Regions from separate parts of the Desulfoluna sp. CLI2B genome, predicted to be linked through region 4. Evidence: riboswitches for the same ligand, from Rfam matches in the RefSeq annotation. Region 4 holds a riboswitch; each other region holds the start of a gene.
What was found. Region 4 has a riboswitch for cobalamin ahead of ACOYW2_RS10515 (DUF2162 family putative transporter). Riboswitches for the same ligand answer to the same signal wherever they lie in the genome.
Positions count from the first base shown of each region.

Region 1: it holds a riboswitch for cobalamin, as region 4 does, so the genes downstream of both, ACOYW2_RS16050 (helix-turn-helix domain-containing protein) here and ACOYW2_RS10515 (DUF2162 family putative transporter) in region 4, are expected to answer to the same signal.
Region 2: it holds a riboswitch for cobalamin, as region 4 does, so the genes downstream of both, ACOYW2_RS05810 (helix-turn-helix transcriptional regulator) here and ACOYW2_RS10515 (DUF2162 family putative transporter) in region 4, are expected to answer to the same signal.
Region 3: it holds a riboswitch for cobalamin, as region 4 does, so the genes downstream of both, ACOYW2_RS02250 (phosphomethylpyrimidine synthase ThiC) here and ACOYW2_RS10515 (DUF2162 family putative transporter) in region 4, are expected to answer to the same signal.

Region 1 covers NZ_CP186557.1:3,387,755-3,395,172, forward strand. The annotation lists gene ACOYW2_RS16030 (type II secretion system F family protein) at 410-1,321, shown strand; gene ACOYW2_RS16035 (tetratricopeptide repeat protein) at 1,311-2,210, shown strand; gene ACOYW2_RS16040 (hypothetical protein) at 2,214-2,501, shown strand; gene ACOYW2_RS16045 (pilus assembly protein TadG-related protein) at 3,023-4,465, shown strand; gene ACOYW2_RS16050 (helix-turn-helix domain-containing protein) at 4,629-5,471, opposite strand; cobalamin riboswitch at 5,619-5,815, opposite strand; gene ACOYW2_RS16055 (DUF1007 family protein) at 6,269-6,868, shown strand; gene ACOYW2_RS16060 (HoxN/HupN/NixA family nickel/cobalt transporter) at 6,874-7,418, shown strand, end outside.
Region 2 covers NZ_CP186557.1:1,171,539-1,178,956, reverse strand. The annotation lists gene recA (recombinase RecA) at 87-1,112, opposite strand; gene ACOYW2_RS05825 (glycine zipper 2TM domain-containing protein) at 1,483-1,947, shown strand; gene ACOYW2_RS05820 (hypothetical protein) at 2,056-3,219, opposite strand; gene ACOYW2_RS05815 (DUF2867 domain-containing protein) at 3,742-4,383, shown strand; cobalamin riboswitch at 4,962-5,148, shown strand; gene ACOYW2_RS05810 (helix-turn-helix transcriptional regulator) at 5,375-6,364, shown strand; gene ACOYW2_RS05805 (TonB-dependent receptor) at 6,758-7,418, shown strand, end outside.
Region 3 covers NZ_CP186557.1:458,101-465,518, reverse strand. The annotation lists gene ACOYW2_RS02265 (methyltransferase) at 1-920, opposite strand, end outside; gene cobT (nicotinate-nucleotide--dimethylbenzimidazole phosphoribosyltransferase) at 1,014-2,081, opposite strand; gene ACOYW2_RS02255 (phosphomethylpyrimidine synthase ThiC) at 2,343-2,618, opposite strand; partial or broken gene ACOYW2_RS02250 (phosphomethylpyrimidine synthase ThiC) at 2,741-3,604, opposite strand; cobalamin riboswitch at 3,954-4,179, opposite strand; gene sstT (serine/threonine transporter SstT) at 4,707-5,960, shown strand; gene ACOYW2_RS02240 (DUF1254 domain-containing protein) at 6,076-7,418, opposite strand, start outside.
Region 4 covers NZ_CP186557.1:2,188,568-2,195,985, forward strand. The annotation lists gene ACOYW2_RS10500 (ABC transporter ATP-binding protein) at 1-327, opposite strand, end outside; gene ACOYW2_RS10505 (FecCD family ABC transporter permease) at 324-1,343, opposite strand; gene ACOYW2_RS10510 (ABC transporter substrate-binding protein) at 1,340-2,254, opposite strand; cobalamin riboswitch at 2,390-2,598, shown strand; gene ACOYW2_RS10515 (DUF2162 family putative transporter) at 2,805-3,536, shown strand; gene ACOYW2_RS10520 (MotA/TolQ/ExbB proton channel family protein) at 3,558-4,202, shown strand; gene ACOYW2_RS10525 (DUF2149 domain-containing protein) at 4,199-4,570, shown strand; gene ACOYW2_RS10530 (helical backbone metal receptor) at 4,706-6,712, shown strand; gene ACOYW2_RS10535 (cobaltochelatase subunit CobN) at 6,949-7,418, shown strand, end outside.

The sequences.
Region 1 (7,418 bases), 1.2 Mb from region 4:
TTGAAAAGTTTGACAAACAGGTTTTGCTCAATTTCGCAGAAGCCTTCGCGGAAGCTCTGCCCCTGAGGAACGAAGGGAGAGGGCTTTCGCAACCTGGGGTCCTGGGGATCATCCCCTGGCCGCCGGAGGCAGGTTTTTCCTGGCTACTTTAACCATAGAAGGCAATGCAGTTAAATCAACACTGGGCAAGTGGTGACAACGTATCTTGTAACGTCGAAGCTTGCGATCCAATCCGCATGAACCATCAGCGTCCATATCGGGCGCAGCCCGAGCCGAAGGCCCTTGCGCTTTGGCCCGAGGAACGAGGGACAAAGCGCAAGGGCAATATGCTTTCGAGGTGGCTCACCTCGCCGCCGGAGGCATTGCTTTTTTTTGTCCATACCTCACGACACATACGGAGCCATACGCTGTGACCCCTTCCATCCTGGCAGTCATCACGTTTTTATGCGTCACCGTCCTTCTGATGATTCTCTACATCAGGCTGGAGGAGGCCTATCTCCGCATGCGGCTCAACCGACGTTTCAACGGAAAAAAACGCGGCCCCAGGCACAAGGAAAAAACTCTGGAGGAGAGGCTCTGGTTCAAACTCACTTACCCCCTGGGCCGCTTCACCACGCCGGATGATGAGGAGACCCTCTCTGCCCTGCGAGTCCATCTCAACCACGCAGGATACAGAGACTCCTCGGCCGTGGCCCTCTTCTTCGGACTCCGGGCAGGACTTGCCGGATGTTTCGGGGTGCTGGCTCTGCTCTGGGCCCTGGGCAGCGGCGGCTCGCCCCTTTTGGCCTTTCTTCCCGCAGGCATGGGCTACCAGGCACCGGCCTGGGCCCTGGCCTGGAAAATAAAAAAACGGAAAAAAAACATCTTCCGGGAACTTCCCGACGCCCTGGACCTCCTGATCATCTGCATCGACTCCGGCCTGGGCTTTGACATGGCCATTGCCCGCATCAGCGGCGAATTTGCCTCCATCACTCCCACCCTCGCCAAGGAGTTCGAGCTCTACCTTGTCGAAACACGAAGCGGATTGCCCCGAGCCCAAGCCCTCTCACACCTTGCAGCACGAAACGGCTCCTCATCCCTTGGCAGCGTGGTGACCGTTCTGAACCAGTCCGCACGATTCGGCACGGACATTGCCGACGCCCTGCGCACAACCATTTCGTCCATGAGAAAACAGCGAAAACAGCTGGCCGAGGAGAAAGGAGGCAAGGTCGCCGCAAAGCTCACCTTTCCCCTTGTGGGCCTCATCATGCCCGCCCTGATGATCATCATCCTCGGCCCGGCCATCATCAACCTCATCGAAAGGTTCAAGCATGGATTTTAGCCAGACAGAAAACGATGCCTCCGGCGGCAAGGTGAGCCGCCTTGAAAACGGATTGCCTCTGCGATCTGCCCCTCGTCCCTCGGGGCACACCACAGCGACATCCTTCACAAATCTTCGTATCAACTGTCTCTTGTTTGTCGGCTGCCTTTTGCTTGTCGGCTGCGCCGGGAAGACGCCCCCCGCCTTCTCGCCCGACGACGCCATGGCACGGGGACTGTCTCCGGCCATGACACAAAAGTGCCCCGAACCCAACCACCTCGCCCTGGCAAAGGACATGATCAGCAAGGGGTATCACGACATTGCCCTGGTCCAGCTGGAGAAAGCCCTGGCGATGAGGGGAGAAGAAGCTGAAATATACCACCTCATGGGCTGCTGCCACCGGGAGAAAAAGGACTACGACAAGGCAAAAACATGTTTCGGCAAAGCCCTCACCCGGGAGCCGGACTACGCTCCGGCACACAACGGCCTGGCCATGACCCTGGACCTCACCGGCAACCCAGGCGCGGCCCAGGCCCACTACCGGAAAGCCATTGAAATCAACCCGGCGCGCCCCGATGTTTACAACAACATGGGCTTCTCCCACCTGTGCGCAGGAAACCTCGACCTGGCCCAGGACTGCTTCACCCGGGCCATCGCCCTTGACGACACCTTTTTCCTGGCCCGGCACAACCTCGCCATCTGCCTGGGCGTGGCAGGACGGGAGGCCGAAGCCATGGCCCTGCTGAGCAAACTCATGAAACCTGCCGAGGCCCTGAACAACATGGGCGCCATCCACGCCCTGGCGCACGATACGGAGCAGGCAGCCGGCTTTTTCGAACAGGCCCTTGCCATGGACCCCACCCTGTCCGCCGCCCAGAAAAACATTGCAGCAACCAAAGGAGCACCCTGAACCATGATCCCCTTTTCCAAAGCGTTTGCCGTTCCCCTCTCCTTTGTGGCCATCCTGCTCGCAGGTTGCTCAGCCCCGAAGCACATCGCCCCTGAGTTCGGCGAATCCTTTACCAAGGCATTTCACGCCCAGGTCATGAACCCCGACGCACCGATCAATCGCGCCCCCGTCACCACCATGCCCGGGCCCCTGGCAAACGCCATCTACAAAAACAAGTACGAGCACCCAATGAAAGAGATCGACTCAGACTCCGACACCAAAGACAGCGACGCCGATATCATGGCCGATTGATATCTCACAAATCCCATGGTTGATTAGAGATAAAAAGCCTCCGGCAGGGCTGCCGGAGGCATATCACTCGTGAAATATCCGGGATAGGCTGAATGGTTACGAAAGATCCACCGAAACGGAGCGCCGCACTCCGGCGCGGCTTTTTAGTCCGTCGTTACCCGTGCCGCACAGGAGTGCGGCGCTCCAAGGGACAAGGGTTTTCGTAGGGTGATGCCAATACACCCATCGCCCAAACGAGCATCAAGCCCGGATATTTCATGAGAAAACAACCATCCAAATGTAAAATGTCATGATTTCTGATGGATATAATAAAAATGTCGGCTATTTTGAAAATGCAAAATGTAAATCGACGTTCGCCTATCTATTCTCACCCTTCGGGCGAGCCGAGAGCACCCATCTTCTGCGTTTTCAGAGCTTTGAGGTAAACCACTACATCTGCAGCTCTGATGCCTTGAACATGGGTGCACTCGACTCGTGAAATATCCGGGCAAGGCCGACGTTTGTTTGAAAGAACCGTGCATATGGTAAAAAAAGCAATCAAGACAAGCCCCCCCAAAAAACACGAGCAAGGCTCCATCGTCCTTGTGGTGGCTTTTTTCATGACAGCCCTGTTGATGATGCTCGCCCTTGTCATCGAATCCGGCTATCTCTTCAGCGAAAAACGAACCCTCCAGAACTGCGTGGACACCGCCGCCATGGCTGGGGCCCTTCACCTCTGTGACGGAGACCCCGAAACCCGTGCCCGCAAGGTCCTTGTCCAGAATCTGTTTCCGGGAAAAGAAGCCGTGGAGGATCCTGCCATTGATGAGGACTTCCCGCAAAATTACGAGGTGGAGATCACACGGGGATACTACGATGAGAACGACGCCTACGATGATTTTCTCGTCTACAAAGAATTTGCAGCCGAAGGAGAACCCGATTTTCCCGCCGACGAGTACGTCAACGCCGTCAAAGTGTCCCTGACTGTCAGAGAATCCCTTCTTATGGGAGAGTTGGAAAAGAAAAAAAATGTCGACGTCCACGTGGCTTCCGTGGCGTTTCGGCGGCGTTTCGGTATCCTGGCCCACGGGGAGAACCAAATATCGGACATTCGAAGCCAAGACAATTTTCGCAGAAATCAGCTTATATTCAGAAACATGGGAAGCGTTCATGCAAACGGAGATGTTGCATTCATCAGGCCGGTGGAGATAACCGGTAACACCCTCGTCACCGCAGGAAGAAAAATCGTCAACTGCCGCTCAGGGCTCCAGGGAGCACGACCAGTTCTGGATGTTCGCCCCATTGACTGGGACTATTTTAGAGCCAACGGCATCGTGTACACCGTAGATCAATGGCCTGAAATTGACGGAGATTATGATTGTAAGTCAGAAATACCTGTCGAACACGGCAATACCCTCTACCGCCATGGGCTTGATAATAAAACTGATTATGTATTCGGCCTCCATCGTGGAGACCATAATGGCCAAATATACTATTTCAGTGCTGAAAACGCTGATGATGAGGCGACTTTGTTTCTTTTCGCAACGTGTAGCGACAACGATTACGATGCCTATAATTTTACTGTTGCCTCTGAGCTTAAAATTGACTTTGACGCAAGGGGAAATGCCCTTGATTTCACCATGGGAGGAAACGGCCATGACAGCGCATACATATATTGTAGAAAAGATATCGGATCGCCTGAATGCGGCAGTTCAAGCCGCATTTTTCTTGATGGGTATAAAGGGGTTGTGTTCCGAACAGAAAAAAACTTTTCTGTTAAGTACGTTGACACAAGTTGGAATGGAGTTGCCACCCATGAAAACTTTTTGAATATCATTGCACAGGGGCAGATTCTGTTCAGAGGGCACACTTCTGGCATATTCTCATCAGAAAAGAACTATATCAACGGCACCTTCGGCCCCCCCTGCAGTGCGGCCCTTCTCATGCACGGCCGCCTTGAGCTATCCGACGATAAGGTCCATTAACCCCAGCCAATGCAAAAAACCACGGCCCGTAGGGTGCATTTATGCACCATGGTCAAGACATAGCAGCCTTCCATATGCCATCGACATAAGCACGCCTGGAGTCTCCGGGCCAACCGAGACCTCTTACTTGCCCTTATCATTCAAGTCAGTCCCTTCCCGGCATTCACCCCGACACCACCTTGGCATGGGATTCCCCCCGTTTCCGGGCAGGAAACTGCCCGGTGCATATTTTTTTGAACTCCGACGGGGTATAGCCTTCGAGCTTGCGGAACACCCTGCAAAAATAGGATTGATCGTTGAAGCCTACCTGGTAGCAGGCCTCCGACACGTTGAGGTTGTCCGCCATGAACAGTTTTTTCGCCACATGGATTCGCCGCATGTTGAGGTACTCTTTAAAGGACATTCCTGTCTTGTCCTTAAAAATCCGCGAAAAATGAAACTTGCTCATGCCGTTGGCCTTGGCGGCCTCCTCCAGGGTGATGGGATTCATGAAATTTCGGTCGATGAAATCGATGGATTTTTGGACCTCCAGGGCGGCGCACCCCGGCATGGAAGGACCGGGGCCTTCGGCGGCTTTTCCCTGGTAAAGGCTCTGGTAGGCGGTCCAGACCCTGTCCAGGGACATCTTGTAAAAATAGGTTTTCAATGCCGGAAACGTCTCCAGCATCTGATGAAAGGCCTCGCGCCTGGCCATGAGCACAACCCCGGGAATGGCACCCACGGCGCTGGCAATGGACATCCCCTTGGGTTCAAAGGACATCAGCCCGAAAAAATCCCCGCGCCGAAGGGACCCAAAGGAGAGATCCCCTCCGGTAAACCGCTTGATGCGAAGCTCAATGCTCCCGGACACCACAAAGCCAACCCAGGTCGCCACTTCATCCTGCACAACCAGTTTCTCCTTCTCGGCAAACCGATAGGACTGAAACGCCGAGACCACGCGATCAAGGGCCTCAGGAGAAAGCCTGCCGAAGGGCAGGTGCCGTTTCAACAACTCTCGTTCATTCATCGTGCTACCTGCTTCAAGAAATCCCATAAAAAAACCCCATACCGATGCATGCATCGATATGGGGAACCGTTTTCATCCTCACCACAGACTCACACTCTGCACAAGACCTTCCTCGAGGCCTTCGGAACGATCATGGATCATTCCTTTCCGTGCCGATACATCCAGGCAGGTCTTCTGACTTCCCCCCCTTTCAACGGCCTTCCCGGTTTGACCCAGTGGCACAACGCGTTGAAAGGTTTGCAGGAGTTACAGCGGCGGGACCGTTCCCGATTTTCACGGGATTCCCTCTTAGCCCGGGTCTCGGGACATCACGAGACCGGGGAACCTGAACGTCAAACAAATTTTTAGGTTGTATCAATCTATATTTATGCAGCGTAAAGAAATGACATCGGGAGCCCACCACTGATGCATGCGGGAAACATCTCATCCGCAGGGCGTGTATCGTACCAGGCAATCTATTTCATCACCTGAGTAAATGAAGTTATAATGACCCCGCCGTTGATTTGTCAAGGAGAAAAGCGGCACACGGGTCAAAGATAAATTTCGACAAACACAGGACAATATGCGCGTTACCGGCAAGTATCACCCTTTGTTTTCCAACGAAGGCAGCCGTCCCCAGGGGACGGCTCACGGCAACATCCGTTAACCACAAATGTTTACGGCGAAAGTCTCCGGCGAAAAACCCGGGATCGACGAACTCGGCCCACCGCCCTTTTTCCCTTGCGCTCCCTGTTCCACCCACTTTATATAGAACCGAAACGATTCGAAGTAACCTTTAACACGCAGGAACCGTCTTCATGCGCATTCCCTTAGTATTTGCCCTGGCCCTTATCTTTACCCTTGCCCCGTTGTCCTTTCCAGGGGCTCACCCCCATGTTTTTATCACCAGCCGGATGACCCTTTGCTTCGAGGCAAAGCAACCGGTTCGCCTGGATGTAGACTGGGCCTTTGACGACGGCTTTTCAGCGATGATTCTGGAAGACTACGACACCAACGGCGACGGGACCTTCTCCCCCAAAGAGCTGAACACGCTTAAATCCGAGGCCTTTGATTACCTCTCCGAGCAACACTACTTCACCTTCATCACCCACAGCGGAACCAAAAATCACGCCGTCACCATTGCCTCTTTCAACTGCGAGGCCCAGGACGGCATCGTGGTGTATCGCTTTTCAATCCCCATTTCCCCGCAGCCTGAAAAGGGAGAGCCTTTGCGGCTAAGTCAGTACGATCCCACCAACTACTCGGCCCTCTTTCTCTCAGAAGACGCCCCCCTCACCTTCTCCGGGGATGTGCCCCAGGGCATGGGGTTCACCTTGAGGGAGAACACGGAAGAATCATACTACTTCGGCATGCTTCACCCCATCGAAGCCGTTGTTTCCATCTCCGGTAAGGAGTAACACCCATGACACCACGCATCCGCTCTGCAGCCCCTGCCCTCTTCACATGGGTTCTTTTAAGCCCCCTTGCGGCCCACGCCTTCGGCCCCCCGGATACTGCGCCGGGCCTTGGGGCACGCCTCATGCACAAGCTCATCCTCATCCAGTTCCAGATGAGAAACGAGATGGCCGCCACCCTGAAATCCTTTGCCGCCGCCCCCGACCTCTTTGCCCTGGCACCGCTTTTGGGACTTGCCATCCTCTACGGAGCCATCCACGCAGCCGGTCCGGGCCACGGAAAGGCTGTTGCCACCGCCTACATGCTCCACGGAAACCGCAAAGCCAAAGACGGGGTCCTTTTCGGCAACATCGTCGCCTTCAGCCACGGCCTCTCCGGGATCCTCACCGTGCTGTGCATCAAATGGTTCCTTGAAATCCGCATGACCACCGGCCTCAAAGACGCCACCCGGCTCACCAGCCAGGTGAGCTTTACCCTTGTCATCCTCCTGGGGCTCTTTCTCCTGCTCTCCGGCATCTACGAAGCGGCACGGCCCAAGCTCCATCAGGAAAG
Region 2 (7,418 bases), 1.0 Mb from region 4:
CAAATAAACAGCAAAAGGGCCTGCGCCTGATCAGGCGCAGCGCCCTTTTTTCAGTTTATCAAATGATTCCTTGCAGAACCACCCTATTATGCGTCCGCCGCCTCGTCCGCGGGGGCTTCGGCAATGCCCAGGGCTTCTTTGACCTTGCCCAGAACTTCGTCGTACAGCTCGGTGTTTTCGGCAAAGAACTTCTTGGCGTTTTCACGGCCCTGGCCCACGCGCTCTCCGTTGTAGGAGTACCACGCGCCGCTCTTCTCCACGATACCGGCTTCCACACCGATGTCGATGAGCTCTCCGGTCTTGGAGATGCCTTCGCCGTACATGAGGTCGAACTCCGCCTCTTTGAAGGGAGGCGCCATCTTGTTCTTCACCACCTTCACGCGGGTACGGTTACCCATGACCTCGGTGCCGTCCTTGATGGCGGACGAACGACGGATCTCCATGCGCACGGAGGAGTAGAACTTCAGGGCGTTGCCACCGGTGGTGGTTTCGGGGTTGCCGAAGACCACGCCGATCTTCATACGGATCTGGTTGATGAAGATCACGGTGGTGTTGGTGCGGCCGATGGTGGCGGTGAGCTTGCGAAGGGCCTGGCTCATGAGGCGGGCCTGGAGGCCCATGTGGGCGTCGCCCATCTCCCCTTCGATCTCGGCGCGGGGCACCAGGGCCGCCACGGAGTCCACCACGAGCACATCAACAGCGCCGCTTCGGACCAGCATGTCGGCGATCTCCAGGGCCTGCTCACCGGTGTCGGGCTGGGACACGAGCAGGTCGTCGCAGTTGACCCCCAGCTTCTGGGCGTACACAACATCCAGGGCGTGCTCGGCATCGATGAAAGCTGCAATGCCCCCGCGTTTCTGGGACTCAGCTACAATATGAAGGGTCAGGGTGGTTTTCCCGGATGATTCGGGGCCGTAGATCTCAATGACGCGACCCTTGGGCACACCACCTACTCCCAGGGCCTTGTCCAGGGCGATGGAACCGGTGGGAATAACGGGCACTGACGCCACTTCCCGGTTCCCAAGCTTCATGATGGCCCCTTTACCGAACTGGCGTTCAATCTGACCCATGGCCGTTTCAACGGCCTTATCCCTGTCAAAGGACGTGCCCATGCGCTCCTCCTTGGTCCTCTTTTCGGTCCGCTGCAGACAACCGAAAGTCTAAGGTATAATATCTATCTTGATTTACTGATTTTTTTACATAATTGAGACGAAAAGACATTTTTCGAATTTCTATCGATATATCACTCTTTGATCCATTATGCGAGCCCTGAAATAAACCGCCACCCCCTCCCGATTCCAGGGCTCCGCCCCCCGGCCCTGAGATTTGGTATTGATAAATCAGAACCCTTACTATAAACTTACGAAATCAATACCTTTTACACCCAAAATCTAACCCAGGGCATTGCCATGCCATCCATGCCCGCTGACCTCATCACACCCTGCCTGTTCACCACAAATAAAACCAAGGAGACCCTCCAAAATGAACACAAAAATCGCAGCCTATGCCGTGGCTATTTTTGTTTCAACCGCACTTCTGGGGTGCCAGCCCGGCAGCCAGGGAAGCAAAACCTACAAACCCGGTCAGGCCCAGCAGGCCATGTCCGTTTATTATGGCACAGTCCTCAATGTGGCCGATGTGCAGATCCAGCATGAAGAAAGCGGCGCAGGAGCCGTGGGAGGTGCCGTGGTAGGCGGGATTGTGGGCTCCACCATCGGCGGAGGCAGCGGCAGCACCCTGGCCACCACCGCCGGAGCCCTGGGCGGAGCTGCTGCGGGAAGCGCAGCCGAGCGCTCACGGGCCATGCGCCCCGGGGTTGAGATCGAGCTGGAACTCGACGACGGACGCATCATGGTGGTTGTCCAGGAGAAAGACGACGAATACGTCGTGGGGGACAGGGTCCGCCTCATCGAAAGCGGGGACGGCACGATGCGCGTCCGACAGTAACGTCAACGGCAAGCCTTGGATACCGCCAGAAACATAAAGGGCCCTGCAGCATAAACTGCAGGGCCCTTTTGCGCTCTCAAACAAAAACAGGAAGGGACACCGCCTCCGTCAAAAAACACTGGGCACCCAGCCAAAAAGTCCCGAAACAGCCCCCACATAACGAGCAACAACCACACTGTGCGCAGGTACATTGAAAACAAGGCCGAGAATCCCGGAAAAATAAAGATGCATCACAACGCCTTCAGGCGCATACCGGATGCCTTGCCTCCAGAATCGAAACGGCACCACAACACCGGCAAAAACAAGCCCCCAGAACAGCGCCGTTTCACAAACCGACACCACAGGAACAGCCATCAACACCCGGGTCATATCCACCATGCCCTGAATATCAAAAAACAGATATATCGCGCCGTACATACACTGGGACATGACATACGCCAGGAGCCCCACCTCAACAGCGTAAGATATAGTGGTACGTACAAGGCCCGCAGCACTTAACAGCAGCACCCCCACCACACCTGCGGAAGCCACCACAGCGCCCCAGAACACCACCCAGCCGGTGAGTTCTGCCCATGTCACCGACGCAAAGACCGAAGCCTTACCGAAAATAAAGGTTCCAACACCAACGCCTCCCATGGAGACAACGTACAGCGTCGGGGCCATAACCAAGATCAAGGCGTTCAAAGGGTTCAGAACATAGCCTTTTGAGTCCTCGGAGCCCGCATAATACGCGAAATTCACCCACACGCTGCATGCCAGGGGCCTGAAGAACCCTGCATAGAGAACCCCGGCAATCAGAAGCCACAGAACAGCCGCCCTTCCCCCTGAAGCGCTACCCCTCAGCACCTCGTCGCCCAGGCTCATAATGTCCGGGTGCTTGAGCACATAATAGGCGGCACCAAGGGAGACCGCACCCGAGGCCCCAAAAAGGCAGCGTCCCACCAGACTCTTCCCTGCCCCAAACATGGCCTCGGCCCTATCCAGGCGAGCCTCGCCGAACCGCGCAGCAAACCCCGCAATAAAGATTCCATACATAAACACACGCGGGCCCCTGACCGAATAGTGAAAAAGGCTCAGCAGATAACCACTGGCGGCATACGCCACGCCCCCCACCAGAAAAAGCGACAGAAACGCAAGGCCCGGCGGCACGGGTCCATGGCCGCTCCTAGTTGAAACGTCACCACCATCCCCCGCCATGCCCCTTTCCTCACATCGAGACGCGCCCCCCAGACCAGTACCGAGCAGCACCATGGTCTTGTAGATGATGCCCATGACGACATCTATTGCCGACCAAAAAGGCACACAGGAAAGGTGCCCATGTCGTATCTTCCTCAGCGTATCCACCGTGTATCCCCTCATCCAAAAAATAACCGACGGTTCTTGCTCACCACAACGGCGATAATCAGTTGTTACGGAACATCCGGGCTTAACGCCTTTGCAAGTTGTTGACGAATGCCCTTCAACACCCGGATGACGAGGACCATGGGGCACTCGGCTCGCCCAAAGGGGGAGAAAATCGAGCAGGAAACCGTGAATTACATTTTACACCTTTGAAATGTCTAATTTTTCGCCACAACAACGAATTGGAATAACTCTCTATTATTACAGATGGTCCGTTTTCTCATGAAATACCCGGGCTAAATTTCAATGGGACTATTCCGCAGTTCTGTGCTTAATTGAGACGGTCCCTCTCAACCAGCAGCGTTAGCTAAAAATAAACCATGCTGCTATGTGATTTGGTAACAAGAAGGGTCCATCATTTTTGGTAATAACGAGCCTTACAGAGGAGTAATCATGGATTTTACTGCCGCAGCCTCAACGCATACCAAATTCAACTGGAGGGTCCGTTCCCTGGCTTCCGATTTCATACTCGAGGATACCTGGGAGTTCCCATATGAATTCAGCGCAAAGGACGGGGTCGACTTACATTTGTTCCAGAAATCCGCCATTGAGCCCATGATGAAGGACATTTACGATGTCTCCATAGCGGGAATGCTCTTCAGGGTACGAAAGGTTTTAGGCGCGTTATTTCGTATCGATAACAACTTGAACAATCACCCCATTCCGGGCTGCAGAGAAAAGAGCCTTCGGGATCGTTTGCAGGATGGGGACCTTGAAAAAAACACTCCGCAGCGCGCGATGGACATCTCAACGCGCGACTATATGGACTTCAGGCCAGTGTATACCTTCGAGGACGAAACGCTCCATGAGCTCTCCAATTCCACCGAGCATGCGTTGATGCACTATGCATGGTCTCCCTCGGGAGACGGAAAGTGGAAGGTCCGCCTTGCGGTCTACATCAAGTACAGGAGCAGTTTCAGCGCGCTTTACATGAGATGTATCCGACCATTCCGCCACTACGTGGTCTACCCCCATATTTTCAGGAAGTGCATGGCCCACTGGGAAGCACGATCCGATGAAGGAGTCGCGTCTTGATGACCAGAAGGGTTAAAGCTTCGTTTTGCCCATCCTGATTGCATAAAACGTTGTCAGGTCGCGATGAATATGGGGAAAGGGGTAACGACAAGATCGTTGCTTACCCCGCCCTAAAAGGTTTGCGAATCCGCCGCCCCGCATACGGCTTTCCGATGCCGAAAAAGACATAACCCACCTTGCTCTACCAGCCCCCTTCCATATCAACGACACCTCAGATAAGCCATTACCGGCCATGGCCTATGGAGGCGACCCTCAACACCACATGCCAATGCAAACCTTCACCGAACCAGAACCTTTTCCGTTTGACATCCATAAACCCCTCATGTAATGACAATTCAATAAATCCAGAATAATTGTTGGCAAAGGATATGATGCCGATTGCCCTTTTTATGTGCAGTTCATGATCAGCCGGTGGGGTATCGCCTCTTCGACAGTGTATTCTGGCAGACATACAGGGGCCCAAGCAGAAAAGAACACATTCCCTGGGAATGCCGTGATGAAGTAACCCGAACACCATGGGCAACGCGCTGGTGACTCACCAGGCAGCCGGAGGGTTTCATTTGGTTTCTTCGATATATGCTTCGGCCCTGACTTCAGGTACTGAATAAAATCAGTATAACAAGGAATCCTGTGAAAATCAGGAACGGGCCCGCCGCTGTAACCGGGGACGAACACTGCACACAGCCACTGCCACACTGTGACGGGAAGGCGCAGCCAGTAGGATGATCCGGGAGTCAGAAGACTTACCTGAATGGAGATGTGTTATCACTTTATGGCACCAAAGTGATGACGTTGTTGTGGTATGAAAAACGGTAACCCACACAGGAAAGATCCTGTGTGGGTTTTTTATTGCCTGAGCACATACCGGAGGTATCGGCACCCGCCAGGCAATAAAGCACGTCACACGATGTTTTGATATCACTCCTTTGCCGCCATTCAGACACCATGCGGGCTACGTTTTTAAACAAACCGTGTGTAAAGGGTGTGCTGTATGGACTCCGAATTAAGGCATCAACGTTCCGACGACATCGTTTCAGATCATATGGACCTTGAACTGAGGCGGCCCGAAAACGGTGAGAAGGGATGGACCAAAGAGATCCCCCTAAGGCCCGGGCTCTCCTTGATTCTTACCAAGGCAACGTATGCCGAAGGCGTGACCTCCCATTTCGAAATGGAGCGGTCCCCACTGCTCTTTTGCTTTGTACTCTCAGGAAGCGGCCGGTCCATAGTCAACCTGGGGAAACCCAAGCCGACAATCATCCAGGCAGAGACAGGCACATGCACCGTATCCTGCTTTCCAAATTCACAAGGGTACAGCCAATTTCCCCCTGAAAAACCCGTTCACATGCTCCACATCCAGGTCGACCCGGTCGTGTTGGGCATGTTCTCCCGGGGGGATATGGAGCAAGCCCCCGCCGATCTCCGGGCTGTTATGGAGGGGTGCCCCAAGACCCACTACCACTATGCGGGCTCCATGCCCCCTGCCATGCAAACCGCCCTTCACCAGCTTCTCAATTGCCCGTATCAGGGCCTGATCAAACGAGTCTTCCTCGAAAGCAAGGCCCTTGAGTTGATATCGCTTCAACTTGAACAGGCTGCCATTGCCAGACACAGCATAAAAAAAACCGCTCCGCTTCGCCCTTCCGATATAGACCGTGTCCATGAGGCCATGGGCATTATCGTCGAGAATATGCAGACCCCGCCATCACTGCTGGAACTTGCCAGTCGAGTCGGGCTGAATGATTTCAAGCTCAAGAACGGGTTCAGGCAGGTCTGTGGGCAAACGGCCTTCGGCTATTTACATGAGCATCGGATGGAGAGAGCCCGCCAGCTTCTGGAAGAGGGCAACATGAATATCAAGGAGATATCGTATCAGGTTGGCTATATGGACGCGGGGCGATTCTCCGATGCCTTTAAAACCAAATTCGGCATCAGGCCGAGTATTTACCGAAGCAACACGTGCTTCAGCGCCATGCCTTAAGCCCCCTCTTTTCCCGGAAGCCTGAGCCCCCTTTGCTTTGGGCCGACGCACGGTTGACGCAAAAGTCAGGCAACAGCACACCGAGGAAGACTGCCTCCTTTAAAGCCGATTCCGTCCAAAAATCCATCCAGGTCATGCAAGAATCCGTTTCGGTCATACCACCCCCATTTCACCCCATGAACAGCGGCGCTATATTGCGGCAATACCATTACATGATGGCTTTATTTTTATCGTTTTTCACCCTTCAAAGGAGCCGGGTGCCCACCCTGATGATCCGTCATCAGCGCCTTGTGGCAATGAGGCTGCAAGGGCAACTCAGATGCGCTGAACTGCGGTTTGCCCCTTAAGTTCAGGCCCATCACTCGTAACAGATTCAGCTTTAAGGAACAGGTCATGAATAGAAACAGAGATCGATTTCCAAAGGGTTTTATGGCGTCGCTGCTCGTTGTACTGGTGGCTCTATCCCCATTATCAGCGTCTTTGGCGATGGCACAGGAGCAGAAAGCAGAACCGTCATCTTTTCGGCTTGAGCCCGTAACGGTTACGGCCCAAAAAGTGGAAGAGCATGTTCAGGATGTCCCCATGAGTCTGTCCGTCTTCACCGGCACCGACATCGAAGATTCCGGCAGCAAGGACATGAGTGATCTTGTTCGCTATGTCCCCAACCTGTTCATGAACGAATCCTCGGCGGAGAATCTATTGGTTTTAAGGGGTGTCTCCTCCTTTACAACCTCCATTTACTCTCCCACCGGGTTTTATGTGGACGGGGTCAATTTCCCGCTGCACTACATGTACAACACCGAACTGCTCGACCTTGAAAGGGCTGAGGTTTTGCGGGGCCCCCAAGGGACCCTGTACGGTCGGAACAGTGAATCCGGCGTCATCAACCTTGTGACCAGGCAGCCGGACAATGAGTTCAAGGGAAAGCTTTTTACCGAATACAGCAGCTACGACTCCTGGCGGGCCGGGATGAATGCAAGTGGCCCTATTATCGAAAACACCCTCTATCTGGGCGTTGCGGCTCAAGCAAGTATCTCCGACGGCTTCATCACAA
Region 3 (7,418 bases), 1.7 Mb from region 4:
GCCTCGACCATGGCCCGCATCTCACCGGTGGTGTACACTTTCCCGTTGTAGGTGTTCAGCATCATGTGAAGGTCGTACATGCCTCCTGCCTCGCCCCGGTCCCGGTAAAAGTCATGAACCACCAGGGTGCCGCCCTGGGCCAGGAGCCCGGCAGCACGCCGCACGATCCCCAGGGTCTCCTCGTCCCCCTGGCAGTGCACCAGGTTGGAGAGCAGAAGAAGATCGGCCCCTTCACAGGCGGAAAGGTCCCAGCTCTCATCCAGCAGGTTCACGCAGGAAAGGGTCACTCGGTCAAAGGCTGAATGACTCGCCTTGGTCTCGCCAAAAATCCCCACCACATCATCCAGGTCGGCAAGGGAGCCTCTCCAGCCGGGATGCCGTTCCAAAAAGGCAAGACTGTAAGCCCCGGAGCCAAACCCCAGCTCCACAAAGAGGCCCTGCTCGTTGTCCGGCCTCACCACCTGCCAGAGTTCAGCCGCCCGAATGCGGGCTGCCTCATCCATGGCCTCGATGTACTGGGCCAGGTCTTTTTTGTACTCTGCCTCGCTCTTCTCCGATGCGGCGTAGACACGTTCGCCTTGCTCCAGGGTCTTTCCCAGGAGAGCCCAGGAGTCGTAGAGCCGTTTTTCAAAGGCCAGGGTACCGGCCATGGGATGGGGCGCATCTGCCCCGAAGAAAAGCGCCCCTTCCTCGGAAACCCTGATCCCCCGCGGGGTCTCTTCCAGAAGCCCCAATACACACAAGGCCGCAAGGGCACGGGCCCCGAAGGATGGGTCCCACCCCACCTTGCGGCAGAGTTCCTCGGCCGTCACAGGTTCAGCGCCCACGATCTCGAACATCCCGGCGTCAAAGGCTGCCTCAAGCAACCGATAATGGCGATACCCCGTGAGCACGTTTTTGAACTTCAAGTACGGTGTCATCTCACCCATCCATTTTCCAAAAATCACATACAAAAATACCCCTGCATGGCGTCATGCAGGGGCATCGTATCACAACCGGTTACAAAAATAACATTACCCTCTGGTGTGGGGATCCTTGATGGCCACCTCGTCGAAGGTGAGGACATCGGCCAGGATGCGGGTGGAGGCGTCCAGGAGCTCCATGGTCAGGGCCGCCCCTGTGCCCTCGCCCAGGCGAAAGCCCAGGTCCAGAAGGGGATCCACGCCCAGGTGATCATGCATGAAGGTGTGCCCCACCTCCACGGAACGATGGCTGGCAAAGAGGTACTCCTTGGCCGTAGGGGCCAGATCCCCTGCAATCAGGGCCCCTGCCGTGGAGATGAACCCGTCGCACACCACCGGGACGCCGTGGGCCGCAGCCCCCAGAACGAGCCCTGCCAGGGCGCCGATCTCGTAGCCGCCCACCTTGGCCAGCACGTCCACGGGATCCTTGGGGTCGGGCTTGTTCACCTCGATCCCTTTTTTGATCACGTCGATTTTGCGCTGAAGGGCCTCATCGTTGATGCCCGTGCCACGCCCGGTAAGGTCTTCCACCTTTTCCCCGGAGAGCACGGCGATAATGGCCGTGGAGGGGGTGGTGTTGCCAATCCCCATGTCCCCGGTGCCGAGCATGTCCAGCCCGCCTTCGGCCACGAGTTCGTTCACAATCTCAATGCCGGCCTCAATGGCTGCCACAGCCTGCTCGCGGGTCATGGCCGGCCCTTTGGTAAAGTTCTCGGTGCCCCTGGCCACCTTTTTATGGATGATGGGAAGAGACGGATCAAAATCGGCCTTGACGCCGATGTCGGCCGCCAGGGACTCGGCCCCGGCGTGCTTGGCCAGCACGTTGATAGAGGCGCCCTTGATCACGAAGTTGTGGACCATCTGCTCGGTGACCTCCTGGGGAAACAGGCTCACACCCTCCTCCACCACGCCGTGGTCTCCGGCACAGGTCACCACCACCTTCTTTTCGAGCTTCACATCGATTTTACCGGCAATGGCTGCAAGGCGGGCGGACAGGGGTTCCAGCACCCCAAGACTCCCCTGGGGCCGCGCCTGGTCGGCCAGGCGGGCAAGGGCAAGCGTCTCAATCCCGCGATCGATCCCCACAATGGAACCGATGGTCTTTTCGAGCAATGTCATTCAGAACCCCTCCTCAATCAATCCAGTCAAAACATGCGCCCCCATGATGCCAGTGGTTGGAGACATGGCACCATGGGGACCAAAATGGTCGTTCGTAACAAATCGTCTTTGTAGCGATTCAACTTGCCTCCGGCAGGACCACCGGAGGCATTTTAAGCTGAATGGCTACACGTCAATAACCCGTACCGTTGATCACGGGCACAGCCCGTCAGCGAATGCGACAACCCGAGGTACGAGGGTTGGAGCATTCGCGAACCTGGGTTACCCCTTGTAGATCTTGTCGCCTTTGATGTCGGGCTGGAAAACCTCCATCCCCTTTTTCATGGCGCAGAAGTCGCCGCACATGGTGCAGGTGTCTTCCTGCTCGGGGGTGCGCTCTGCACGGATGGACTTGGCCACCTCCGGGAAAAGGAGGTGTTTTTCCAGATCGTCCCAGCGCATCTCGCGACGGGCCATGGCAGCCAGCTTCTCGGTTTCGCGGCGGTTGGGGTACTTGGCGATATCTCCGATACGGGTGGCAAGGCGGGTGGCGCGCACACCCTCACGCACATCCTGAACCGTGGGCAGGGCGGATCCTGGCGGGGGTGATGTAGGTCAGGGTCTGCGCCGAAACGGGCGGAGCTGGCCGCGCCGATGGCCGCCGTGATGTGATCGTACCCGGCGCCGGTATCGCAGGGGATGGGGCCGAGGACGTAGTAGGGGGCGTTGCCGCTCATGCGCTTTTCAAGCATGATGTTGCCCTCGATCTCATCCAGGGGCACATGGCCGGGGCCTTCCACCATCATCTGGCAGCCCATCTCGCGACCCAGCTCGGCCAGCTCGCAGTTGATGATCATCTCGGCCATCTGGGCGCGGTCGTGGCTGTCGTGGATGGCACCTGCACGGATTCCGTTGCCAAGGGAAAGCACGGCGTCGTATTTTTTCATGAGGGCACAGACGCGGTCGAACTGCTCGTAAAGGGGGTTTTCACGCTTGGTGGCGTCCATCCAGGCCACCATGAAGGTGCCGCCCTTGGAGGCAAGACCGCCGTACCGGAAGCCCTGGGCGCGGAGGCGCTCAATGGTGTACTGGTTGATGCCGCAGTGGATGGCCATGAAGGAGAGGCCGTCGTCGAGCTGCTGCTCAATGAGATCGAAAAGGTATTCGGGGTCGAGCTTGGAGGGATCCTGATACTTGCGCCCGGTCTCCTTGAAGGCCTGATAAAGGGGCACGTTGCCCAGGGGAAGGTTGGTGGCTGCCAGCACCTCGCGGCGGACAAGGTCCAGGTCCCCCCCGGCGGAGAGTTCCATGAGGGTATCGGCGCCCTCTTCCTCTGCGGCCAGGGCTTTTTCAATTTCGCTCTTGATGTCGCAGATATCGGAGCTGGTCCCGATGGAAGCGTTTACTTTGGTACGGAGGCCGGTACCGATGCCCACGGCAGGGCCTTTGTGCTTGGGGTTGTTGGGGATAACGATCTCCCCTTTGGCCACCAGGTCACGGATGACCTCGGGGGCATGCCCCTCTTTTTCGGCAACCTGCTGCATCTGGGGGGAAACCACGCCCTCCCGGGCCAATTCAATCTGGGTCTTGTCTACAGCCATTGTATCTCTTCTCCTTACAAGCATATCGGCGGGCTCATAAAATAAAGTACCGCCACCATGATTCGTTCGGCCACCGACTCCAACGGCGCCCCGGTTCCACCCGGGAGATCACCCGATGCCGCCATGAAATCCGTCTGTCGAAAGAAAGCAAGGAGTACGAACAGACAGCGCCGGAATTTCATGATCATTCCCACCAGCACCAACCCGTGCCGGTGAAACGCACCGATTTCAGGCAATAAAAAAAGGGCTCTGAGGTACATAGATATACCTCAGAGCCCTTTGCCATCGAACTCGGTCACGTGAGTCTCATGCACGTCTTCTGACTTCCGGGGTAAGAGCTCCCGACGCGCCTTCCCGCCCCCCTTCAGGAGAGGCAGTGACCGCTGGCATCTCTTCACATGATGAGGAGAAACCAACCTGCGCCGGGCCACCCGGTTACAGCGGCGGGACCGTCACGGATTTTCACCGTAGTTCCGTTTGCATGACACCGTATGACAAATTGAATGTGTACCCTGTTACCGGGTACTGTCCATCCTCTACACGAAACCGGCAAAGGGCGTCAAGGGGAAAAAACTCCGACGTCAAGGGTAGCGAAAAAAACCTTGAGGGCGGTGTGAAGATGCGCTTTGCCCATCAAGGCCTTAAAAAAAGCATTCATTCAAAGAGAACGCTCAAGAAACGTTCTCCAAGATTTCAAACAGTTGGCAAGACTGTTTTTACGCGTTCTTTCACTTTATTCGAGCACCTTGGTGTACCGGCTGTTTCAGGGCATACCAGTAGGCTTCCCAAATTTTACGACTCCCCCAAAAGGGATTCCAGTCTCGCCGCCCCATGTTCCTTCATAACTCCATTTGGCCTTTATTTTACAATGTTGAAGCTCCTCCTACCTACATTTCGGCCTCAGATTCATGAATGCGTAAAAACATAACGCCCTCGTTACGAATAAGCCTATATGGAAATAAAATATTGACATATAAGCGATATTTCCCCTATGAAATGGTGATAGTGGAATTAAGGAATATTTAACCAACTTTGGGGGAAATTCATGAATCAAGTGACAGGGATTTTTAAAAAAATCGCTTCGGGAAGCCTGGTACTGCAGATTGTGATCGGGATCATTGCAGGTGTCATCCTTGCTCAGGTATCACCGGATACGGCAAACTCCGCAGGCCTGTTCGGCAGCTTGTTCGTCAAAGCGCTTAAAGCCGTTGCACCCATCCTCGTTTTTGTCATCGTCGCCTCTTCCATTGCCAACCAGAAGCGCGGCACCCACACCAACATGCGCTCCATCATCGGTCTCTACCTGGTGGGAACCTTTATGGCGGCACTCGTAGCCGTCACCTTGAGTTTTCTCTTCCCCACCAACATGACCCTGGTGGCCACAGACACGGCAGCCACACCGCCCAACGGTATCGGGGAGGTTCTCAACACCCTTCTCTTCAAAATCGTGGACAACCCCATCAACGCCCTGGCTACGGGGAACTTCATCGGCATCCTTGCCTGGGCCATTGCCCTGGGCATCGCCTTCCAGCATACGGGTGAAGCAACCAAGACTTTCCTGCACGACGTCTCCAACGGCGTCTCCAGCATCGTCAAGCTGGTTATCCGGTTTGCCCCCCTGGGCATCTTCGGCCTGGTCTCACAGACCATCGCCACCACCGGTTTTGAAGCCCTTTCCGGCTACACCCACCTGCTTCAGGTTCTTTTGGGTGCCATGCTCATCATCGCCCTCATCGTCAACCCGGCCATCGTCTTCTTCATGACCCGGCGCAACCCCTACCCTCTCGTGTTCACCTGCCTGCGTGAAAGCGGCGTCACCGCCTTCTTCACCCGCAGCTCCGCGGCCAACATCCCCGTGAACATGGACCTGTGCAAGCGCCTCGACCTCAACGAAGACACCTACTCCGTCTCCATTCCGCTGGGTGCCACCGTCAACATGGCCGGCGCCGCCATCACCATCACCGTGATGACCCTGGCTGCCGTCCACACCCTGAACATTCAGGTCGACATGGCAACGGCACTTCTGTTGAGCATCATCGCCTCCGTCTCCGCCTGCGGTGCCTCCGGTGTGGCCGGTGGTTCGCTCCTCCTGATCCCCCTTGCCTGCAGCCTCTTCGGTGTTCCCAACGAGATCTCCATGCAGGTCGTGGCTGCCGGTTTCATCATCGGCGTCATCCAGGACTCCGCCGAAACCGCGCTGAACAGCTCCACCGACGTGCTGTTTACTGCTGCAGCGGATCTTAACGCCCGAGGCACCGCCGCAACTGAAACCGAAACCGAGACAGTTGCAGCCGCATAAGCTTCCGCGCTTAAAGAGACAACACAAAGGGCCCCATGGGAATCGTTCCCATGGGGCCCTTTTTTTGACGGCTCATTTTTGATCGGACCCGGCTCAGCGGGGCACCAGGGGACCGTTACAGGCTCGACGACTCAACCAGCTCAGGATCTCCGGGCTTCCAGGTTTTGTCGTAAAACGACTCCAGAGGGCCGTAGAGACGCAAAATCGTGTTCCACCCCTTGCCCGGCACGGTCTGAATCCAGTTATTCTCCTGGCCTTTGGGTGGCTTCGGGCTGAAGTAGATATCGTATGATCCGTCTTTACTCTGCTTCAGGCCTTTTCGAAGGTTGTCGATGCCGGGAAAACGCTGGTCGGTCTGCAGCATGGCGCGGGTCTGGTTGTCATAGAGGGTAAAGGACCAGAAATTCTTGGCCGGTACGTCTTTGGGAAGGTTGATCTTGTAGGTCTTGCTTCCGTCAAGGGCGTTGCCATCCTTGTCGAGATAGGCAATGGCGTACTGCGAGCCCTTGCCCACGTTCTTTTTTGCCATGGCAGGGGTGATCCCCGTGGCATAAAAATGCATGTACACTCGGGAATCCAGCAACCGGGCACCATCCAAAAGAAAATCGTAGCGTCCCTTGATAAAGGGGTTTGTCCAGACACGCTCTCCCGGATAAAGGTAATGGCGTTGATCCCGAGGCACGGCCGTCAGGGCCCGTGCCGTCACCGAACCGATCTTGGCGGCATCGGTGAGAATGTTCTTCATGCGCTCGTCCGGTGCGAACTCTTTACCCTTTTCAATGCCGATGGAGGCAAGGAGCCCACGGATTTCAGGGTCAAGCCCTTGCACGGGTTCGGCCTGGATCTGCGCGTCGATCTCCTCCCAGAAATGAAAATCCATGCTGTGGATGGTGTTGTGGTAGGTACCGGATACATTCACGAATGCCATCTTCGGAGGGTTGCCCTTTTTTGACAGGGGGTAGATCCGAAACGCCTTCCTGGTTGCATCCACAGCCGGTTTGGGCGAGCCATCCACCTGAAATCCCCGCCAGATCACCCAATGCCCGTATGTGTCTGACCTTACCACATGGTACCCGTTCGGCACGTCCTTCCTGTAACCGGGCGGTACGATGAGCAGTTTTCCACCCTCACCCTTGTCCGGGCCCGCGTTGCCGAAATCCACGACATAGTGAAACCAGGCATCGTTGATGAACCCCAGCACATTGGGCGGAGTCTCAATGACCATGGGCTCCTCACCAAGCTCCATCCAGGCCGCCATATATACCGACACGGTGTTCGGGGTCAGCCAGAGCGCTTTGGAGTCCATGAGATCTTCGAAGAGAAGGGCCGTGCTGTTTGCCGGTCCAAATGCCAGAAGCCCTTTTTCCATGGCATACATCGAGGCAATGGGAATGGTGGACAGAAAGGCCTGGGTCGCACGCTGGAGATCAAGCTGGTCGTAGACCTTTTGGATCGTGG
Region 4 (7,418 bases):
CATGAGCACCACCTCCCGTACCGTCAAAGAAAAAGCACTCTCCACCGATTGAGGTAAAAATGCGATGCGCCGTGCCAGCTCCCGCCGCGTCATCCGGGACAGGGGGGTATTTTCCAGGGACACTTCGCCTGTTCGAGGGCGGGAAAGCCCGGCCAGGCATTTCAGCAGGGTGGTTTTGCCCGTGCCGTTGGGGCCTGCGATGATAAAAAAGGAGCCCCGGGGAACGGAAAGGGTGATGTCCGTCAGCACCTCATGGCTGCCGTAGCCCGTGGAGAGTTCACGGGTGGAAAGGCTGGCTGCCGTGACCGCATTGTTGCGTGTCATCATCGGGCCCTCCTTTTAAGAAGCATGATGAACAAAGGGGCCCCGATCATGGCAGTGATCACCCCCACGGGAATCTCTCCCTCCCGGGGAATCCAACGGGCCAGCAGGTCGCAGATCACCATGAAGGCGCCTCCGCCCACGATGGTGGCAGGCACCAGCACCCGGTGGTCCGAACCAAACACCTGCCGGAGGATGTGGGGCACCACCAGGCCCACAAACCCCATGAGGCCGCTCTGGCAGACCATGGCGCTGACCATGAACGAGGTGGCGATAAGAAGGATAAGGGTGGTCCGCCGGATGGAGACCCCCATGGCCCTTGCCATCTCGCGCCCCATGAGCATGAGGTTCATCTTGTGGGAGAGAAGAAAGATCACCACAAAGCAGGGCAGTACCAGAAGGGCCACCATGCCCACCTGGGGCATGTCTGCTGAGGAGAGATCCCCCATGAGCCAGAACATGATGTCGTGGAGCTTGTTCTCTTCGGAAATGGAGATGAGAAACATAATCACCGCCGAGCAGAATGCGTTGACCATGACGCCGGATAACAGCATGGCGTCCCGGCCCACCCGGCTTTCGCCCCGTGAAAGGACAAGCACCAGGAAGAGGGTGACCATGCTGCCGGCAAAGGCGGTGAGGCTGACCCCCGGCACACGGGCAAATCCGGCAAGTATCCCCATGATGGCACCGGTGGCCGCACCGCCGGAGATGCCAAGGATATAGGGCTCGGCAAGGGGGTTTCCCAGAAGGGCCTGGAAAACCAGCCCCCCTAAGGAGAGCACTGCCCCGCAAAACAGGGCCATGAGCACCCGGGGCAACCGGATGCGCTCGATGATGGCAATCTGGAGGCTGTCTGCCTGGGAATCACCCGTTATGAGCTGTGCCACAGGCGTAAGATCGATACCCGAAGGCCCAGTGGCCAGGCCCAGGAGAACCGCAGCCCCAAGAACCATGGAGAGCAGGGCGGTGATAAGGAGGATTCGTTTCAGCAGGCGCCCCCGTACCCTGGATGTGTCGCTCACCGGGCCGCCTCCTCAAAAAGGGTGGGATGGATCAGGGCCGCCAGCATGGCAAGGCCCTCCACCACACGCGGGGTGGGGCGATCCAGGATGTCCGAATTCACGACATGGATGTTGTTGGTTTGAACGGCGGGAAGGGACGGCCAGCTTGCCCACTCCTGTCTCATGGTGTCGAAGTCGTCGTTTCTCGCCATGGAGGTGATGATGATCATCTCCGGTGCCAGGGCCAGGACCTGTTCTTTGGAAAACCGGGGGTAGGGCGTTTTGCTGGTGACGACGTTCTCTCCACCTGCTCGGCGGATCATTTCGTTTAAAAAGGTGTTTTTGCCCACGGAGACGATGGGGGAGATCCCGATCTGGAAAAAGAGGCGGGGTTTATGGGATGCCCCGGCAATGGTCCGGTCAATGGCTTCCAGCTGGGCGCCCATGGCATCGGTGATGGTTCTGGCCTCACTCGTTGCATTAAGGAGGTTGCCTATCTCATTGATAGAACGGATAATCGTGTCGATACCGTCGGGGTTGACCGTGTACACGGGGATGCCGAAGGCCTTGATACGCTGGATCACTTTATCCGGGTTGCCGTCCTTCACCGCCAGGCAGAGGTCGGGCTTCAGGGAGACAATGGTCTCCAGCTCCGGTCGGATATAGCTGCCGACCCGGGGAAGTTTCTGTGCTGCCGCAGGGTAGTCGCTGTATCGGGTAACCCCGGCAAGGAGATCTCCCTTGCCCAGGGAAAAAACGATCTCGGTGATGCTGGGGGCAAGGGACACCACTCTTTTGGGGGCGTCCGGCAGATCAACGATGCAGCCTGTGGTGTCGGTGACGCTTTTGGCCTGCACACGGGCAGCGAAGAGGCCGCACCAGGCCACGCCCAAAGCGAGAAGGAAAAGGGTGCGTAAGGCTCGATTTTTCATGATGTTATCCATGACCTCCCACGAAACCGGGTCCGCGCATATCTTTGGATATGCTTGAATCCAAAGGGTTCGAGCCTGATTGCCGGATTCTCCCCACAGGGAAAATTATCCTTGACATAGGACATTTCTATGGAATAGTAAACGAGAAATTCAGGTGCTTTTCCCTTTGCATGGCTCAAGGGGAGAAGAGAATAGGGAATCCCGTGAAATTCGGGAACGGACCCGCCGCTGTAAGTGGGGACTGTTTCGGCCACCATGCCACTGGGTGTTGTTAAACACTCGGGAAGGCGCGCCGGACGGGACGATCCGCGAGTCAGAAGACCTGCCTGGATGGAGATGTCTCGATGCCCGTGGTAAAGGCTGAGATATGCCGCGATGCATGCACAGATTGTGTGTCACGCTTTTTTTGTGGGAAAATACGGATCCCCGCACCTTAAACCTACAGGTGCGGGGATTTTTTTGTTTTCACGCCCGCACCCTCCATCCCGGCTTTACGCAACCCGACGGAGACCACTCCGTTGCCGTATGATTTGGAAGGAGTACACGTACCATGGAATGGAAAAGCCTGATTGCCGGATTGGTCTTTACCATGGGAATGTACGCCGCCAAATGCGGCATCGGCCTGGCCTGCGGGTGGTCGCAAAGAAAGAGCCGCCGCCTTGCCTTCATCGCAGTGGCGGCTCTTGCCTATACCCTCCTGTTCGCCGGGTGTTACCTGCTCCTTACCCGAGTCAATCTGTTAAACAAGCTCCTTATCGTAGAACACCTGGTGAAGTGGGCCATGGCCGTTCACGCGGCCATGGCCTCGCTTCTCCTCGTGTGGGGCTCCGCCTTGCTGAAAAAACCTGCCGAGGGATCAGGGCCCGTGCGGGGATGGCTGCTCTTTGCCCTGCCGTGCCCGGTGTGCATGGGGGTGATTCTGCTGACCATCGCCTTTGTTATCGGGCTTTTCCCGGAGAATGCCTTTGGCATGACCGCCATGGCCTGGGGGATTTTCGTCCTCGTTGCATCGGGTGGTTTTCTGATCACCCGATGCCTGGGGGCCCGGTTCGGTACCCCTCACCACGTCATGGGAACGATGATGGTCCTTGCGGCGCTCTGGTTTCTCCTGACGATTCTGGTGGTTCCCCATGTCTCCGAGTTGCCGGATGTGCTTGCCATGGCATCCGGCGCAGCCGATTCGGCCCGCGGCGAGGAAAAGGCATCTATTGCTGCGGCCATTGTTGCATGTTGCCTCTTTGGGGGCGGCATCTTTCTGGATCGTTTTGTCCATACCCATTGACGTTTTTTTAAGGATTCGTACGTGCAAACGGCAGCTCTCATCAAAAGTTATATCTATGTGGTCTCATCATCCCTTCTCTACCCGGTCCTGATCCTTCTGGCCTTTCTCACCTTCTGGGCCGTGGTGTGTGCCGGGGCCCTCTTTTCCGAATGGGTACGAAGGCATCGCATGGCGGTGGAAAACGACGGCCCGGATGTTTTCTTCAGGCCCGACCATGACCTGCATACCACGCCCCGGGTCAGCCGTTATGTGGCCCGGCTCAAAGGCCTCCTGGAAAAAAACGGCGGCGCCTCGACCCTTGAGGTGGAGGGACTCCTTCAGGACACCACGCGCCGGCTCTTTTCCTCTCTTGACATGTACCGCCTGGTGGTTCGCGTTGGCCCGGGCCTGGGCCTCATCGGCACACTGATTCCCATGGGAACGGGGCTGGCCGCCCTGGGACAGGGGGACCTTTCCATGCTCTCTTCGGAGCTGGTCATTGCCTTTACCACCACGGTGGTGGGCCTTGCCGTGGGACTTCTGGCCTATCTGTTCCTCGTCATCAAGACCCGCTGGGCCGATGAGGACCTCCTGAACATGGAGGTGGCCACCGAAGCCCTGGCCGGAACCCCGCAAGACTCATCGGGCAACGGGACAACAGGGGCACCCGCCGGGGAGGCGGCATGAGGTACCTGAAAAAACGACGCTACGCCGTGGGGGGCGGGAATCAGGGGAGGCCCATGGCCTCTGACCCCATGGACGGGGTGGCCAACCTGTTTGACATCGGCCTGGTCTTTATTGTGGGGCTCATCGTGACCCTGTTTTCCACCTATCGCCTCCACGACCTCTTCAACGAAGAGAGCGAGATGACCATCGTCAAAAAAAACAAAAACGGGGAGATGGAGATCATTACCAAATCCAAGCGAAAAATCGAAGCGCTGAAGGTCTCCAAAACCATGGGGGAAGGGGAGGGGCATCGCATGGGCGTGGCCTATCGTCTGGAAGACGGTTCCATGGTGTACGTTCCCGATGGAAACGAGGCTGCACCGGACTAACCCGGATATTTCTCGAATCGAGTGCCCCCATATTCAAGGCCTGTTTGTCAATTTTTCCAAACGTGTTGCCCCGGCAGGGCCGCTGGAGACAAGCGGAGTCATTATCGTTTACGCCACGCAATCAGGAACCCGACCATGACATGGATCCGCCGGGGGATGGCAGCGGCCGTCCTTACTCTTTTTCTCTTTGTTTTTCTACCCGTTGCCCGGGCTGTCACCATCACCGATTCCACGGGCCGTACCGTCACCTTTGACCAGCGGCCCACACGGGTGGTGTCCCTGGTGCCGTCCCTCACCGAGGCCCTTTTTGTCATGGGAGCCGGGGACCGGGTGGTGGGGGTGACCCTCCACGACACCTGGCCCGCTGAGGCCAACACCAAGACCGTGGTGGGCGGATTCTTCAGGCCCTCAGTGGACAAGGTGCTTTCCCTTAACCCCGACCTGGTGTTTGTCTCCGGCATCCAGAAGGAGATGATTGAGGCCCTTGAAGGGTCTGTGCCCCTGGTTCAGTTCGACCCCGCCACAGTGGACGATGCCTTTCAGCAGATGCGGCTCATGGGACGCATCATGGGCTGCGAGGCCGGAGCGGAGAAAATCATCACGGACAACCGGCAGGTCCTTGCCGATATCCGGAAAAAAGTGGCGGCGATTCCGGCTGACAAACGCAAACGGGTGATGCGCCTCATGGGCCGCACCAGCATCATGACCCCCGGGGCCGACTCCTTTCAGCAGGAACTCATCAAGCTGGCCGGGGGCATCCCCCACGGGATCAAACGCGACGGCGCCGTGATTTCCATGACGGACAAAGAGTTGATCGACTTCAAACCGGACGTCATCTATGGATGCGGGGGAGACAAAGAGGCCGCAGAGCTTCTTTACGCCAACCCGGCCTTTGGGTCGATTCCCGCCGTCAAAAACAAGCGCATCGACTATTACCCCTGCGAGCTTACCTGTCGGGCCTCCACCCATGTGGGCTATTTTGTCTCCTGGCTTTCGTCAAACCTCTATTCCGCAGAATTTTCCATTCGGAAAAACCAGATCCACCCCGATGCGATAATCGATCGTACGCCGGTTCCCCTGGACCTGACGTACGTAAAGAAAGCCAGCTTAAACCACGCCACACTCTACGATTTTCCCTCCAGAAGCCTGGAGGTGACCTTCACATCCCCCAAGACCATTCTTTCCACCTTGGACGGCTGGCGGGAGAACATCACCACCGTGGGCAACAACTACATGCCGCCCCAGTGCTGGCGCCTGGCCCACGAAGGGGGCTTTGAGGGTATGAAGCAGGACATTTTTGCCATGCTGGGGATCAAGGGGGAGACCACGAGCTTTCTCTTCACCGGTGCCGACATGGACAACTTCAGCAAAAAAACCGCCTCTTTCCGGGACATGAGCGTCACGGTGCTGGCAACGGCCGGGGTCTGCTCCAACGCCATGCGCATGGGCAAGGACATGGGCAGCTATTACGAGCCCGGCACCATCAACATCATCATCCTGCCCAACATGCACCTTTCAAAGCGGGCCATGAGCCGCGCCGTCATCTCGGCCACCGAAGGCAAAACCGCCGCCCTCCAGGACCTGGACGTGCGGAGCAGCTACACCTCTTTGGTGAACCCTGCCACGGGCACGGGCACGGACAACATCCTCATCGCCGAAGGGGAGGGCGTTGCCGTGGACAACGCCGGAGGACACACCAAGATGGGCGAGCTCATCGCCACGGCGGTCTATGAAGCCGTTACCGAGGCGATCTTCAAGCAGAACGGCCTCACGGCGGATCGCAGCGTGTTCAGGCGTCTCAAGGATCGGCAGCTTACCGTCTCCGATCTTGTGGGAGACAGCTCCTGCCCCTGCAACACATCTTCCGGCGGTACGGGCATCCCCGCCTACGCCAAACTGGAAACCCTGCTGCTGGAACCGAAATACGCCGCCTTTCTGGAGACCGCCATGGCCCTCTCCGATGCCTGGGAGCGCGGCCTGGTCACCGATCTTTCCGCCTACAAAGGCTGGTGCAACCAGATGGCCACGGAAATCGCAGGGGGACAGGTTTCCGATGAGAGCTTCACCGGAGACACCGACCTGCCCAAGCCCCTTGGCCTTGCCGTGGATGCCCTGCTTAAGGGGATTGAATACAAAAAGTAGACAGGGGCTGTTCGGTTTGCAAAAGCATGCCTCCGGCGGCCAGGGAATAAATTCCCTGGACCCCAGGTTACGAATGCTTCCCCCCTCGTTCCTCGGGGTGAAGCATTCGCGAAAATTCTCATGGAATAAGCCCAAACCTGTTTGTCAAACTTTTTAAAAGTTTGGCCCCCGGCAGGGCCGCCGGAGGCATCGCATTTGTATGTTTTTTTGAAATCTGATTTATCCACGAGAAGGCATTGTCATTGAGAGTATTTGTCACCACATGTCTGGCCTGTCTGTTTTTTGCCGTGTCCGTCCACGCCACCACTGTTTCCCTTGTCATCAGCGAGTCGGATACCGGGGTGGTGAGCCGGGGGCTTTCCGAGCTCAGCGACACCGAGGACATCGAGGCCCGTTACTTCACCCACGCCGAACTCCATGCCTCTGAAAAGGCTCGCACCTTCCTTCGCTCATCGGACGTGATTCTGGTGGATGTGATGCACCGGGAGCTTCCCGCGTACCTGGACACCCATGTGGACTTTTCAGAAAAGAGTGTGTTTGCCCTGCGGGGCTCCCGGGACACCGAGGGGCTCAAGAAAAAAGGGTACCGCTTTGATGACAAGATCCGGGGGTGGTATTCGGTGCTCACCGAGGCCAATGTTGCCTCCATGGTCCGGTGTGCCGTGGCTGTGGCCCTGGATCGTCCCGAGGGGTGCGCAGGTGAGCC